3 regions of the Vibrio sp. BS-M-Sm-2 genome follow, and region 3 is predicted to be linked to each of the others. Evidence: predicted binding sites of a transcription regulator. Region 3 holds the regulator's gene; each other region holds the start of a gene.
What was found. Region 3 encodes PurR, which represses purine synthesis genes. Its sites were predicted from a motif close to TNANGNAAACGTTTNCNTNA; they were not measured.
Positions count from the first base shown of each region.

Region 1: the regulator PurR is predicted to act here: its motif matches at 1,821-1,840, upstream of glyA (serine hydroxymethyltransferase).
Region 2: the regulator PurR is predicted to act here: its motif matches at 2,501-2,520, upstream of purT (formate-dependent phosphoribosylglycinamide formyltransferase).

Region 1 covers NZ_CP167894.1:2,683,670-2,687,875, forward strand. Annotated here, with positions in the region: gene AB8613_RS12360 (winged helix-turn-helix domain-containing protein) at 1-863, opposite strand, end outside; gene AB8613_RS12365 (YitT family protein) at 946-1,548, opposite strand; gene glyA (serine hydroxymethyltransferase) at 1,896-3,146, shown strand; gene AB8613_RS12375 (hypothetical protein) at 3,385-3,711, opposite strand; gene AB8613_RS12380 (DUF4250 domain-containing protein) at 3,956-4,147, opposite strand; gene AB8613_RS12385 (YaeP family protein) at 4,149-4,206, opposite strand, start outside.
Region 2 covers NZ_CP167894.1:377,028-381,233, forward strand. Annotated here, with positions in the region: gene sbcB (exodeoxyribonuclease I) at 1-96, shown strand, start outside; gene AB8613_RS01650 (CidA/LrgA family protein) at 122-493, shown strand; gene AB8613_RS01655 (LrgB family protein) at 496-1,173, shown strand; gene cdd (cytidine deaminase) at 1,531-2,418, shown strand; gene purT (formate-dependent phosphoribosylglycinamide formyltransferase) at 2,586-3,761, shown strand; gene AB8613_RS01670 (thiopurine S-methyltransferase) at 3,878-4,206, opposite strand, start outside.
Region 3 covers NZ_CP167894.1:3,107,376-3,111,581, forward strand. Annotated here, with positions in the region: gene AB8613_RS14275 (TVP38/TMEM64 family protein) at 1-472, opposite strand, end outside; gene AB8613_RS14280 (TfoX/Sxy family DNA transformation protein) at 606-1,196, opposite strand; cyclic di-GMP riboswitch class I at 1,324-1,409, opposite strand; gene purR (HTH-type transcriptional repressor PurR) at 1,580-2,584, opposite strand; gene torD (molecular chaperone TorD) at 2,901-3,548, opposite strand; gene torR (two-component system response regulator TorR) at 3,805-4,206, shown strand, end outside.

The DNA of each region.
Region 1 (4,206 bases), 420 kb from region 3:
TCTATTGAGTAGACACCGCGGAAAGCAAGTTTGCCTGAACTTGGGTAAATAAGGCTGACTTTAGCCGCAAGGCGTGTATCGACTTCCTGATCCTTTAATTGAATATTGAGCAGGTAATCACTGGTGCGCATGTTTTTGGCACCCGGAAAGAAGGGCGTACTGTCTATTGGGTCTACGAAGTAACTAGGTGCATCTTGATTCGCTAAGTCGGTATAAGCGTATTCAATTTGTTGTTGAAGTAGTAGCGCTTTAACGGCTTTGCGATACGTTCTCGCATTGTCTCCAATGGCATCGATACGGTTTAGCAGTAGCTCGACCTTAGGAATTAGCCTCTGTGTGCGTTCAAGCTCTGAGGCTTGGTTTGAAGAGTGCCAAAACATATAGCCTAAAGTCGCAGTGCTTATCAGCAGCACAACAGAGAGTGACAGTAACAAAAGATTAAACGGTGATGTCTTTTTACTTGGTTGAGGCTGTTCGGTTACCTCAAGAGGTTGGGGCTGTGCATTGGCCAAGCTCACAGAGCTAGGGTTAAGGAAGTAGCCCTTGCGCGGATAAGTCACCAGTATTTTGGTTGCGTCGCTATCTGGCAGGTGTTTTTGAAGTACTGAACGTAAGGTACTGATTCGGTTTGTCAGAACATTTTTGGAAATGAAGTTACTTTGCCATACAGATTCAATGATGTGCTCGGCAGCGAGCGGCTGACCAACGCTGGTAAGAAGTAACTCTAATAGCTCGATAGAACGAGGTTCTAAATCGATGACCTGCTTGTCGCAGCTTAAGACTCGTGTGTTGGTGTTGAATTCCAAGCCTTCAATATAAATAGAGGTTTGTTGGTCTTTGGCGCTAGAGAGGTAATCTTGCATAGAAAAGGCGACGGTTTATAAAACCTAAATACTAGCTGTTTTTGTTATTAAAAACAGCTAGTAATTCATAAGGTGATTGGTATTAAGACGCGTAATTCACCGAGTAGCGAGTTGGTTTGTGATTCATTGCCAATACGATGTTCAATACTGCGGTGCCTAATACAGATACGGCAATCACCCAAGGCGATACAAAGAAGAACGATGCAAACAGAATACAGGCATCAATACCCATTTGGGTTTTGCCTACGGAGATACCGTAGCGGTCTTGGATAAACAAACACAATACGTTGAAACCACCCAGGCTTGAGCGGTGACGAAATAGGATTAGCATACCTAAGCCCATTAACAAGCCGCCAGCAACTGCACAGTAGATTTCGTTATGAACTTCTAGCGAGATAACTAAGTATAAATGGTCGGCAAACACAGATACTAAAGCACCAGAAATCGCACTGCTAATAGCAAAGCTACGGCCGAATCGTTTCCATGCCAATAAGTAGAATGGACAGTTGGCAACAAAGTACAAAATACCAAAGGTTACAGGCAAGAATTGACTCAAAAGCAGAGCCAAGCCAGTAGTGCCACCAGTAAGCAGGTTCGCTGACTGTAAAAAGAAGACGCCTAACGCTACTAAAAATGTGCCAGTGAGGATTGCTACCCAATCTTCTTTACGTGAGTGTTTTTCCATCGTTTTTATAATTACCTAACCAATAAAGGCGTGCATAGTAGATAAAAACCTTAGCTTTCGGTAGCTTGAGGTGCAAAATTAAGGTAAACCTATGTAATCTGCGTTTTACAGGGTGTAAAGCGTAAAATTGACAGTAAGCGTCATCTTTGGTTGGATCAGCTTAATAACCATGATGAATCTTATTTGTGATTATGAAAAAACTGCATGATAAAATTGCAATTAGCTCTTTATGACCTAGATCAAATTATGTAGAATGCGTCACATCAAAACGGTGACGGAAACGTTTGCTTTCGGTCGTTGTGTGGTTTTTTTGAAACTTTCAGTACAATCTGAGTCAGGAGATACAGATGCTTAAGCGTGACATGAACATTGCTGATTACGATGCGGACCTATTCGCAGCTATCCAAGAAGAAACTCTTCGTCAGGAAGAGCACATCGAACTTATCGCTTCAGAAAACTACACAAGCCCACGTGTAATGGAAGCTCAAGGTTCTCAGCTTACAAACAAATACGCTGAAGGTTACCCAGGCAAGCGTTACTACGGTGGTTGTGAGTACGTAGATAAAGTTGAAACTCTAGCAATCGAACGTGCATGTGAACTGTTTGGCGCTCAATACGCAAACGTACAACCTCACTCAGGTTCTCAAGCAAACAACGCTGTATACATGGCACTGCTGAACGCTGGCGATACTGTTCTAGGCATGAGCCTTGCGCACGGTGGTCACCTAACTCACGGTTCTCCAGTAAACTTCTCTGGTAAGCTTTACAACATCATCCCTTACGGTATCGATGAAGCAGGTCAAATCGATTACGAAGAGATGGAAGCGCTAGCTATCGAGCACAAGCCTAAGATGATCATCGGTGGTTTCTCAGCTTACTCTCAAGTTTGTGATTGGAAGCGCATGCGTGAAATTGCTGACAAAGTAGGTGCTTACTTCTTCGTAGATATGGCTCACGTTGCTGGTCTAATCGCTGCAGGCGTTTACCCGAACCCAGTTCCACACGCTCACGTTGTAACAACGACAACACACAAGACGCTTGCTGGTCCTCGTGGTGGTCTTATCCTTTCTAACGAAGGCGAAGATCTTTACAAGAAGCTAAACTCAGCAGTATTCCCAGGCGGCCAAGGTGGTCCTCTAATGCACGTTATCGCTGGTAAAGCAGTAGCGTTCAAAGAAGCTCTAGAGCCAGAATTCAAAGAATACCAAGCTCGCGTAGTGGCTAACGCAAAAGCAATGGTTGCTGAATTCCTTGCACGCGGTTACAACATCGTTTCAGGTTCTACAGAGAACCACCTGTTCCTAGTTGACCTAATCGACAAAGACATCACAGGTAAAGAAGCAGATGCTGCACTAGGTGCAGCGAACATCACAGTGAACAAGAACTCTGTACCAAACGATCCACGTAGCCCGTTCGTTACTTCAGGTATCCGTATCGGTTCTCCTTCTATCACTCGTCGCGGTTTCTCAGAAGCAGACGCGAAAGAGCTAGCAGGTTGGATCTGTGACATCCTAGATAACATGGGTGATGAGTCTGTTATCGAAGCAACAAAAGCAAAAGTACTAAATATCTGTAAGCGTCTACCTGTTTACGCTTAATTTTTTCTTCGTAGTGATTTGAACTTCGTTGTCGAGCATGCTCACTTACATCCGTAAGCTCCGCGTGCTCTCCTAGAATTTCAAACAACTACTTTGAAAAACACTTTTAAAGGGGCTCATTGAGTCCCTTTTTTGTATCTGTGGGTATGGAGTTGGGTTATCTGAGAATACAGAAAGGCTGATACTAAAAAGGGCTGATGCTTGCACATCAACCCTTTGTTGTTTGCAGGTCTTAATTTTACTTTTTGATGCTCAGTAAAGTGCCTGACTTACACTTGAACGAGTAGTAGCTGCGGCTTTCATTGAATTTGCCTAAGCCTTCGCCATCGCAGTAGTCGATGTTGATATCACGCATTACTTCTAGCGTATCTTCGCTGTTCAAAGCGAATTTAGAACCATCAGAACAGACGATACGAATTCGCTCATCATGGCTTACTGAGTAGATATCGACTTCGGTATTACACAGTTCAAAAGAGGCTTCACGAAAGTTATCTTGCTGAGTATTTGAAGAGCACCCTGCGGTGAGTGCGGCTGTGATAACGGCTAATAGTCCGAGTCTTTTCATTGTTAGTCCTTCGATATCATCCAACTTAGTGATGAGTTTTATATGCTGTTCTGGGTAGCCTATACAACAACACGCTTTGGTTCAAGGATCGCAGGTTGACTCTAGGATATAAAAGTATAGGCGCAAACAGATAATTTATAATAGGTTTATTGATCTTTGGCCTATTATGCACCCTTCTTCCGGCCAAAAAATAAAAAGACCAACACTAAGGTTGGCCTCTCAAAATCAAGCTTGTTCTAAATGGCTATCTAAACTGTTTGGCTTCTGGAAGGAACTCAAAGCCAGCAGACGCAAGTTTCGCGATTAATGCTGCTTTGTCGATCTCGTAGAAGTTGACCACTCGATCCAAATCACCGCCGAAGTCATCACGCAGTTTCATGTTGACGATGCTCATCAACATCACAGGATCCATTTTTTCAAAGTTAGCGAGGTTCATATTAGTCCTCGAAATCTGAAATCAGTAAGTTAGCTGCGGCAAATGCTGCACGCTCACGC
Region 2 (4,206 bases), 830 kb from region 3:
AACCTTGAAAACCTCGCGCACGAACATGAAAGCGACGAGAAGAAAATGGCTATCTTGAAAGCGGTTTATCAATACGTAGAAAAGTTAGCTAGCTAATTCCATTATCAAGAGACGTAACACTTTGAAAGAAAGATTGATCCAACTGGTTTACTGCTTAATCTCCTTCACCTTAATCATAGGTGCTCTTACAGCAGGTAATGCGTTACAGCACTTTTTGGATACCTCAATCCCAGGCAGTATTTTTGGCATGTTGATTCTGTTTGCCGCCATGGTGATTGGTATTGTTCCTTCGCACTGGGTACAGCCCGGTGCAAGCTTGATTATCCGCCTAATGATCTTACTATTTGTTCCGATCAGTGTCGGGTTGATGGATCACTTCGACATGCTCATCGCGAACGCATTGCCAATTATGGCGAGCGCCGTTGGTGGCACATTACTGGTGTTGGTGTCCTTATCATGGTTCTTAGACCGCTTGCTTTCGAGAGGTAATTGATCATGTGGATTCTACTCACCATCGTGGTATTCCTGTTTGCTCGCTGGGTAAGCCAAAAAGTAAACTCGCCGCTGTGTAACCCGCTGCTTATCAGCATTGGTATAATCATTCCGATTCTCACGTTCTTCAAAGTACCGTTTGAGACTTACTATGCTGATAACACCTGGATTACCTACATGCTTCAGCCTGCGGTTGTTGCACTTGCCTACCCGCTTTATGAACAGCTACCTCAAATCAGAGCCAACTGGCGCATCATTACCTTTGCTTGCACGCTAGGCAGTGTAATGTCGATGACAACAACGGCATTAATCGCAGTGGCTTTTAAAGCGGACTTAACTTTGATCGCGAGTTTGTTAGGCAAATCAGTCACCACGCCAATTGCGATGGAAGTATCAAGCCATTTAGGTGGTGAAGCAGCGATTGCGGCAATACTGGTATTGATTGTTGGTCTGTTTGGGGCAATTTTTGCTTATCCAATCTACAATCTCATTGGCATTAAGAGCCCTATCGCGCGTGGTTTAACCATGGGTACCGTGTCTCACGCTTTAGGTACTGCGACCTGTGCTGAAAAGAATCAGGAAGATGCTGCATTCAGTTCGTTGGCATTGGTTCTTTGTGGGGTTATCACCTCAATCATTGCACCGAGTATATTTTCGCTCGTGGTTTGGTTCTATTCTTAACCACTTTGATTGCAGTTTATACGTGCTCTAATAGATGAGTTGGTAAATAGCTAAACTCACTGGTTCGCGACTTTTAAGCGTTACAGATATCAATAAGCCCAAGCATAACCTGATTATTTCAGTGATAGCTTGGGCTTTTTTCTCTCATTTATTCATCAATACGTGACAAACCAAACTCAATTTCAAGCAATAAGTGCGATATCAATGGTAGTTTTTACTCTTGCAATCGATTTCATCTGTGACCTCACTCTAATTATGCAAACCAATGTAACAACAACAACGCAGTAGTGATCAAAGTCACAGAAAATTCCTGAGCATTGCATAGAATTAAAGCCTAAGGTCAATTAAGGATTCAACATGAACAGTCGTATTACCCTGGCGCTGGAAAGTGCTCCAACAGCAATCAAAGCACTTTTGAGTGACATCGTATTAGCAGACAACTTTGACGCGACATTGTCTCCAGAACAATTTGCTAGCTTACTGCAAGCAAGTGGTTTAGCGGATGACGAGCTACGTATTGCGCTACTTCCTTTTGCCGCAGCCTATTCTTACGCTCCGCTATCTGACTTTTATGTTGGTGCAATCGTGCGTGGTTTGTCTGGCACTCTGTATTTTGGTGCAAACCTTGAAATCGCTGGTGCTCAACTTGGCCAAACAGTACACGCCGAGCAATCTGCAATCAGCCACGCTTGGATGAAAGGCGAACAAGGTATCTCTGATATCACAATCAATTTCAGCCCTTGTGGTCACTGTCGTCAATTCATGAACGAACTGACCACAGCGAAAGAGCTTAAGGTTCAGCTTCCACAACGTGATGAAATGTCTCTGCAAGAATACCTGCCAGACTCATTCGGCCCTGCTGATTTAGGTGTGACAACTGGCCTAATGACGAAGCTTGATCATAAATACACGACCGAAGAAACAACGCCTATTGTTGTGGAAGCGCTAGCAGCACTAAACCGCAGCCATGCTCCTTACACCAAAAACCTAAGTGGTGTTTCACTACAACTGACGTCAGGTGAGATCTTCACGGGTGCTTATGCAGAAAATGCCGCGTTTAACCCGAGCCTACCCCCTCTGCAAGTGGCGTTGATTCAACTTAAACTGGCTGGCTTCGATTTTGAACAAATTGAAAGTGCTGCTTTGGTTGAAATCGCAGAAGGTAGCATCAGCCACCTTGCGGATACGCAATCTACATTAGAAGCGATTAATCCAGACATTCCAGTGACTTACTTAGCAATCTAAGCACATCTAATTAACAAAAATTTAAATAAGCAGCCCCATTTAACGGGGCTGCTTTTTTTATCCTTGCAATTAACGAAACAGCTCGCGCAAACGTTTGCTTTTATCGTTAAAATAAGTATGATCTCCCCGTTTTCAATCAATCGTTCAAAAGATCGGAAGGAATTTCTATGTTTGGTACTGCTACTCGTGAAAATGCTACTCGTGTACTTCTATTAGGTTCAGGTGAACTCGGCAAAGAAGTTGCTATCGAGTGCCAACGTTTAGGTTTGGAAGTTATTGCTTGTGACCGTTATGCAGACGCACCAGCGATGCAAGTTGCGCATCGTAGCCATGTATTAGACATGTTAGACGGCGATGCACTTCAAGCCATCATTGAACTAGAAAAGCCAGATTATGTGGTTCCTGAAATTGAAGCTATTGCCACCAGCAAATTGGTAGAGCTAGAAGCGCAAGGCTTGAATGTCGTTCCAACAGCTAACGCAACTAAGCTAACGATGAACCGAGAAGGTATCCGTCGCCTAGCCGCAGAAGAGCTAAAACTGAGCACTTCTCCTTACCGCTTTGCAGACACCTTTGAAGACTTCGCTGCCGCGGTTGAATTTGTCGGCATGCCTTGTGTTGTTAAACCAGTAATGAGTTCTTCAGGCAAAGGCCAGAGCGTTATCAAAACCGAAGAAGACATCCAAAAGTCGTGGGACTATGCACAAGAAGGCGGTCGCACTGGCGCTGGGCGTGTAATCGTTGAAGGCTTCATCGACTTTGATTACGAGATCACTCTTCTCACTGTTCGTGCAGTCGACGGTGTTCATTTCTGTGCACCTATCGGCCACCGCCAAGAAGACGGAGACTACCGCGAATCATGGCAGCCTCAGGTTATGTCAGACAACGCGCTTAAAGCCGCACAATACACGGCTGAACAAGTGGTTAATGCTCTAGGTGGTCATGGTATCTTTGGTGTTGAGTTGTTTGTTAAAGGCGACCATGTGATCTTCAACGAAGTATCCCCTCGCCCACACGATACTGGTTTAGTGACATTGATGTCTCAAGACTCATCGGAATTCGCACTGCACGTACGTGCCTTTACTGGTATGCCGATCAAATCAATCACGCAATACGGCCCTTGTGCATCAGCGGTTATTCTAGGCCAAGGCACTTCAACTAACATTCGTTTTGAAGGTCTTACAGAGGCGCTAGACGCACCACAAACGCAAATTCGCTTGTTTGGTAAGCCTGATATCGATGGTCGCCGCCGCCTAGGTGTGGCGCTTACTCGTCGCAACAGCACTGAGACAGCGATTGAAGATGCAATTGAGAGCGCGTCAAAAGTAAAAGTGATTTACTAACCTGCCATTCAATTCTGAACAATCACGAGTTCAAATCTGAACAATAAAAAAAGACGGGCTATCGAGCCCGTCTTTTTTATTGGTGTTATCTGTTGGCTTAACTAAGCAGACTGAACTTAAGCGTCTGACTCAATCAAATACACTTCTTCACAGAAGCGAGACAAACCTTTCTTAACAATCTTCGGATGTTCATCGTCCGCAATATCTTGATTCAACAATGTGATTTTGTACCCAGAGAACAACTGATCGATCTCTAGTTTAGGTACGCTAAACGGAGGCCCTGCCATCTCACTTTGGTCATAATCCAGAGTGACCAGAAGGATCTTTCCACCCGGTTTCAGCAGTTGTTTTAAACGCTCTACGTACTGCACTCGCATCTCTTCAGGCAGTGCGACCAAAGACGCGCGATCATAAATGGTATCAACAGGCTGGATAGGTGCAGTGA
Region 3 (4,206 bases):
ACATAGGAGTTAGACCCATCAACAGGTTGATAAGGAAGAATGGGAATACAGGAATTAGACGCAGAGAAAACAAGTAAAATGCGCCGTCTTTTTCAACGCCCTTGTTAATTGTCGCTAACTTGTCACCAAACTTGGTTTGAATCCAGTCACGTAACAGATAGCGGCTACTTAGAAAAGCGAGGGTAGCACCAATTGCACTTGCGAAAGATACCAGCAGTAAACTATTCCAGAAGCCAAATAGAGCAGCTCCAAGCAGGGTAACAACAGCGGCGCCAGGAATTGAGAAAGCAGTGATCATTACATACGCAACAAAATAGATAGCGGCGGCGGCAATAAAGTTGCTGTCAATGTAGTCATTTAAAACGGCTTGTTGGGCCTTGGCATTTTCAAGCGTGAGGTATTGGCCAAAATTGACGCCTAACAAGACGATGATTACTACCAATATAATACCCAATATCATTTTCTTACTCATTGATACTTCCTCTAAATTTTCAATGCATACCGATAGTATAGATAGACAGGCAAAGCTTAGATTAACTTTCAGTAGATATAAAAAAAGCCGCAAAAATGCGGCTTAGTTATGTAGATAGTTTGCACTGACAATGCTAATTGACGCGATTGATAAGCTCTTCACGACGCTGCTGCGGTATAACTGACCAATGTGTACCATTGATCGCACCTTCTAGCGCCCAAAGTAGTTCAATACTGACAGAAGACGCATGCGATTCCTTGATGGCGTTAAATGCGTTTACAGAGCCTGATTCATATAAACGTTCTACGGAATCGATCCCTGCTTTTTTCAACATGCGTTCAGTAGCGAGTCGAAGGTTAGGCAGATCTTTGAGTCGAGTAGGCTTAGCAGAAGACTGCTCGGCTTTTTCTTCTTTAGCAAAACCTAGAGACGTGGTTGCAAGCTGCAAGATTTTTTCTTGGTCTTGCCACAGGCCTTCAGGTAAAGCGAAATATTTAGTAACGACAGGGAAACCACGTTTTTTGTAGACGTACGGTTGAAACCCTTGTTGTTCGAATTGTTTTGTTGTGCATTTTTCTGCTCGTATGTGCAGCTGGTCATTTACAACCAGAGCAAACATAGTGTCATCAGCAAAAAGACCGAAGCCACCAAACATTGAGCGTGATTTTATTTTTCCTAGGGGCTCAAATAACTTCATTGAGTCCTTTAGTATCGGTTTATCCATGTTATTTATCTCGGTGTATTTGAACTACGCCACCAAATAAGCAGGTCCGAGAGATTAGCAAAATGTTGCAATTAAATTGTCAATAAGCCGTAAATTACTAAATTATTAGTACTTACTGCATTTTGCCATCGGTAACCCCGCTACCATACCAACGAGTGGTTTAGGCCGGAAGCTTTGCGTCTCACTTTTTCAAGTGGTTTGCCCTGTGCGTGACTGATTGAATAGAATAAAGTTTTTGTTGAATGAGGCTCACAGTTGATATTTCAAAATGTGATGTTGCTTCAATTAATGATCTTTCCTTTGTGCATATGAGTTCATTATAGCTGTTGATAAAAAAAGCGCACCTAAAGGTGCGCTTGATGCAATTAAACTCGAGTTGTCAATTAATTTAACGTTTTAACTGTACTTCGCTCAACAATTTCAGGGTGCATTTCGAAGACGCGTTTTTCATGATCTTTATCTTTTATGCGCTCTAACAGAATTTCGAATGCATTCTTACCAACACGACGCTTAGGTTGGTGAACCGTAGTTAACGGTGGAGAGAAGTATTCAGCCAGTTCGATGTTGTCGTAACCAATCACGGAAATATCTTCAGGAATGCGAATTCCTTTCTCTTGCAGGCGGCTCATTAGGCCTAGTGCCATTGTGTCATTAAAACAGAATACTGCGGTTGGACGATCTTCCATCTCTACGATTTGCTCTGCAGCAAGAACAGCCGTATCACACTCGAAGTTACCTTCAATGATCATATCATCATCGGCAGTAATCTTTGCTTCATTGAGTGCACGCTTGTAACCAGCGATACGCTCAACACATGCTGCTTTGTCTAAGTGGCCACTTAAACAAGCAATCTTAGAGTGACCGCGTTCAATGAGGTATTTGGTTGCTAGATAGCCACCTTCTTCAGAGTTATCGATGATCTTATCAGCTTGAGAACTCTCTGGACCCCAGTCCATTATTACTTTAGGGATGTCAGCGTGACGGTCTAACATCTCTCTAAGTTCTTCAGTTAGGTCAGAACACATCACTAAGATGCCATCTACACGTTTCTCAGCAAGCATTCGAATGTAATCACGTTGCTTCTCATAGATACCGCCCGTATTACACAGGATCAAAGTGTAACCTTGACGGTAACAGTAGCTCTCAACACCATCGATAACTTCAGAGAAGAATAGGTTAGTTGATTGAGTAACTAGCATGCCGATAGTGCGTGTTGTATTGCACTTCAAACTACGAGCAACTGCACTTGGCGCATAGTTAAGTTCATCTACTGCTTTGTTTACTTTTTCTTGAGTCGCTTCAGCAACAAAGCGAGTTTTGTTGATTACGTGAGAAACGGTTGTTGTTGATACGCCGGCTAAGCGAGCGACATCTTTGATAGTGGCCATGGTTTTATCCTATTAGAAGCTACTTTCCCAAAGTACGGAATGAAGTAGCCGTTAAGCTACCTAACTAAGAGCTTAAATTTGTAGGGCTCTTTGGGTACTAAAGTGCTAAAAAACAAAAAACCGCTATTGAGCGGCTTGTCTTAACACCGAAATGCTCTGAACTTTAATAAGCATAGCATTTCGTGAATGTTTCATATTTTATCGTTTGCGGTCACAATTTTAGACTGACTAGAAATTACTCGCAATAAAATTCACCCAGAAATCCGGGTGAATTGTCACATTCTGCTGAATTTGTTTACCAAATCATCCAATAAACTTATTCACCAGCGAGGTATTGAGTGTCTAATGTGCAGAATGCCAGTAGCAGAGCTGAGACTGAAGCGTAGAAACCGAATTCGTCAACGTCATGACATTTTACGTTGAACCTTGGCACCCAAGTAAGCAGTTGTTGTTCGATAAACTGCTGTTGAACGGCGAACGATTTTTCGAGTTCTTCTTCAAGATCCGTTTCATTAGAACGGATGATCAAGTTACCAAGAAAATCGAGTTCGATAGCGATGTGGTCTGCTGGCTCTTTTAAGTCTTGGTTCACGACTAAGTTGTGCTTGGCCATGATCTCTTCCATATCTCTTGCAGGCTTATCATTTAAAAGGCCAGTTTCGCCGATATACATGGAAGCGTAAGGAAGAGCGCCGTGTTTGTCTGTCTTTAAGAAAAGATCGCAAAAGTCTGCAGACAGTTCTAGTTGGGCATCTTCACGTGTTTGGAGACGGTTCAGTGCATCGACTAAGCGATCAATCGCAGGCTTTAGTGTTTCATTTTCGCCTAAACCAGTTAGGAAAGAACGAATCTCAACAGAGTGGTAGTGATCGAGTTCTTCTTGGGTGAGCTCTTTGGCGAATAAGCTTGATAGCCACCAGTATATTTCGGCTCTTTGCTCGTTGAATGCTTTCGTTTCTTTCATTTGATTAATCCTAATATCGTCTTTCGTAATACCTAGGGTACGAAGGCTGAATAACAAGGTTATTTGCGAAACGCAAAGTTACTCGTTAGTAGTAATGCCTATATTGAATTGCGATGGAAGATAAATAGCAAGGTTTAAGATTGTCTTGTATCAAAAAAAATCCATGTTTCTGGCTTTTATCTCGTGTACTACTAGAATTGTTACGAGTTATGAATAGAATAGTCACTGAAACTATTAAATAAGAAAAGTGGTGTAGATGAGCTATCACGTATTAGTCGTAGAAGATGATGTGGTAACCCGCAGTAAACTGGTTGGATACTTCCAGAACGAAGGTTACACAGTTAGCGAAGCCGAAAGCGGCGCTCAAATGAGAGGCGTGTTAGAAGAAAACAACGTTGACCTCATTATGCTGGACATCAACTTACCAGGCGAAGATGGATTGATGCTAACTCGCGAATTACGCAGTCAATCAGACATTGGAATTATTTTAGTTACTGGACGCACGGATAGCATCGACAAAATTGTAGGCCTTGAAATGGGCGCTGACGATTATGTTACTAAACCCTTCGAACTTCGCGAGTTATTGGTTCGAGTTAAAAACCTACTTTGGCGTATTTCTGCCGCTCGTAAAACGGCAGCAGGTGCGGCTGAAGAACCA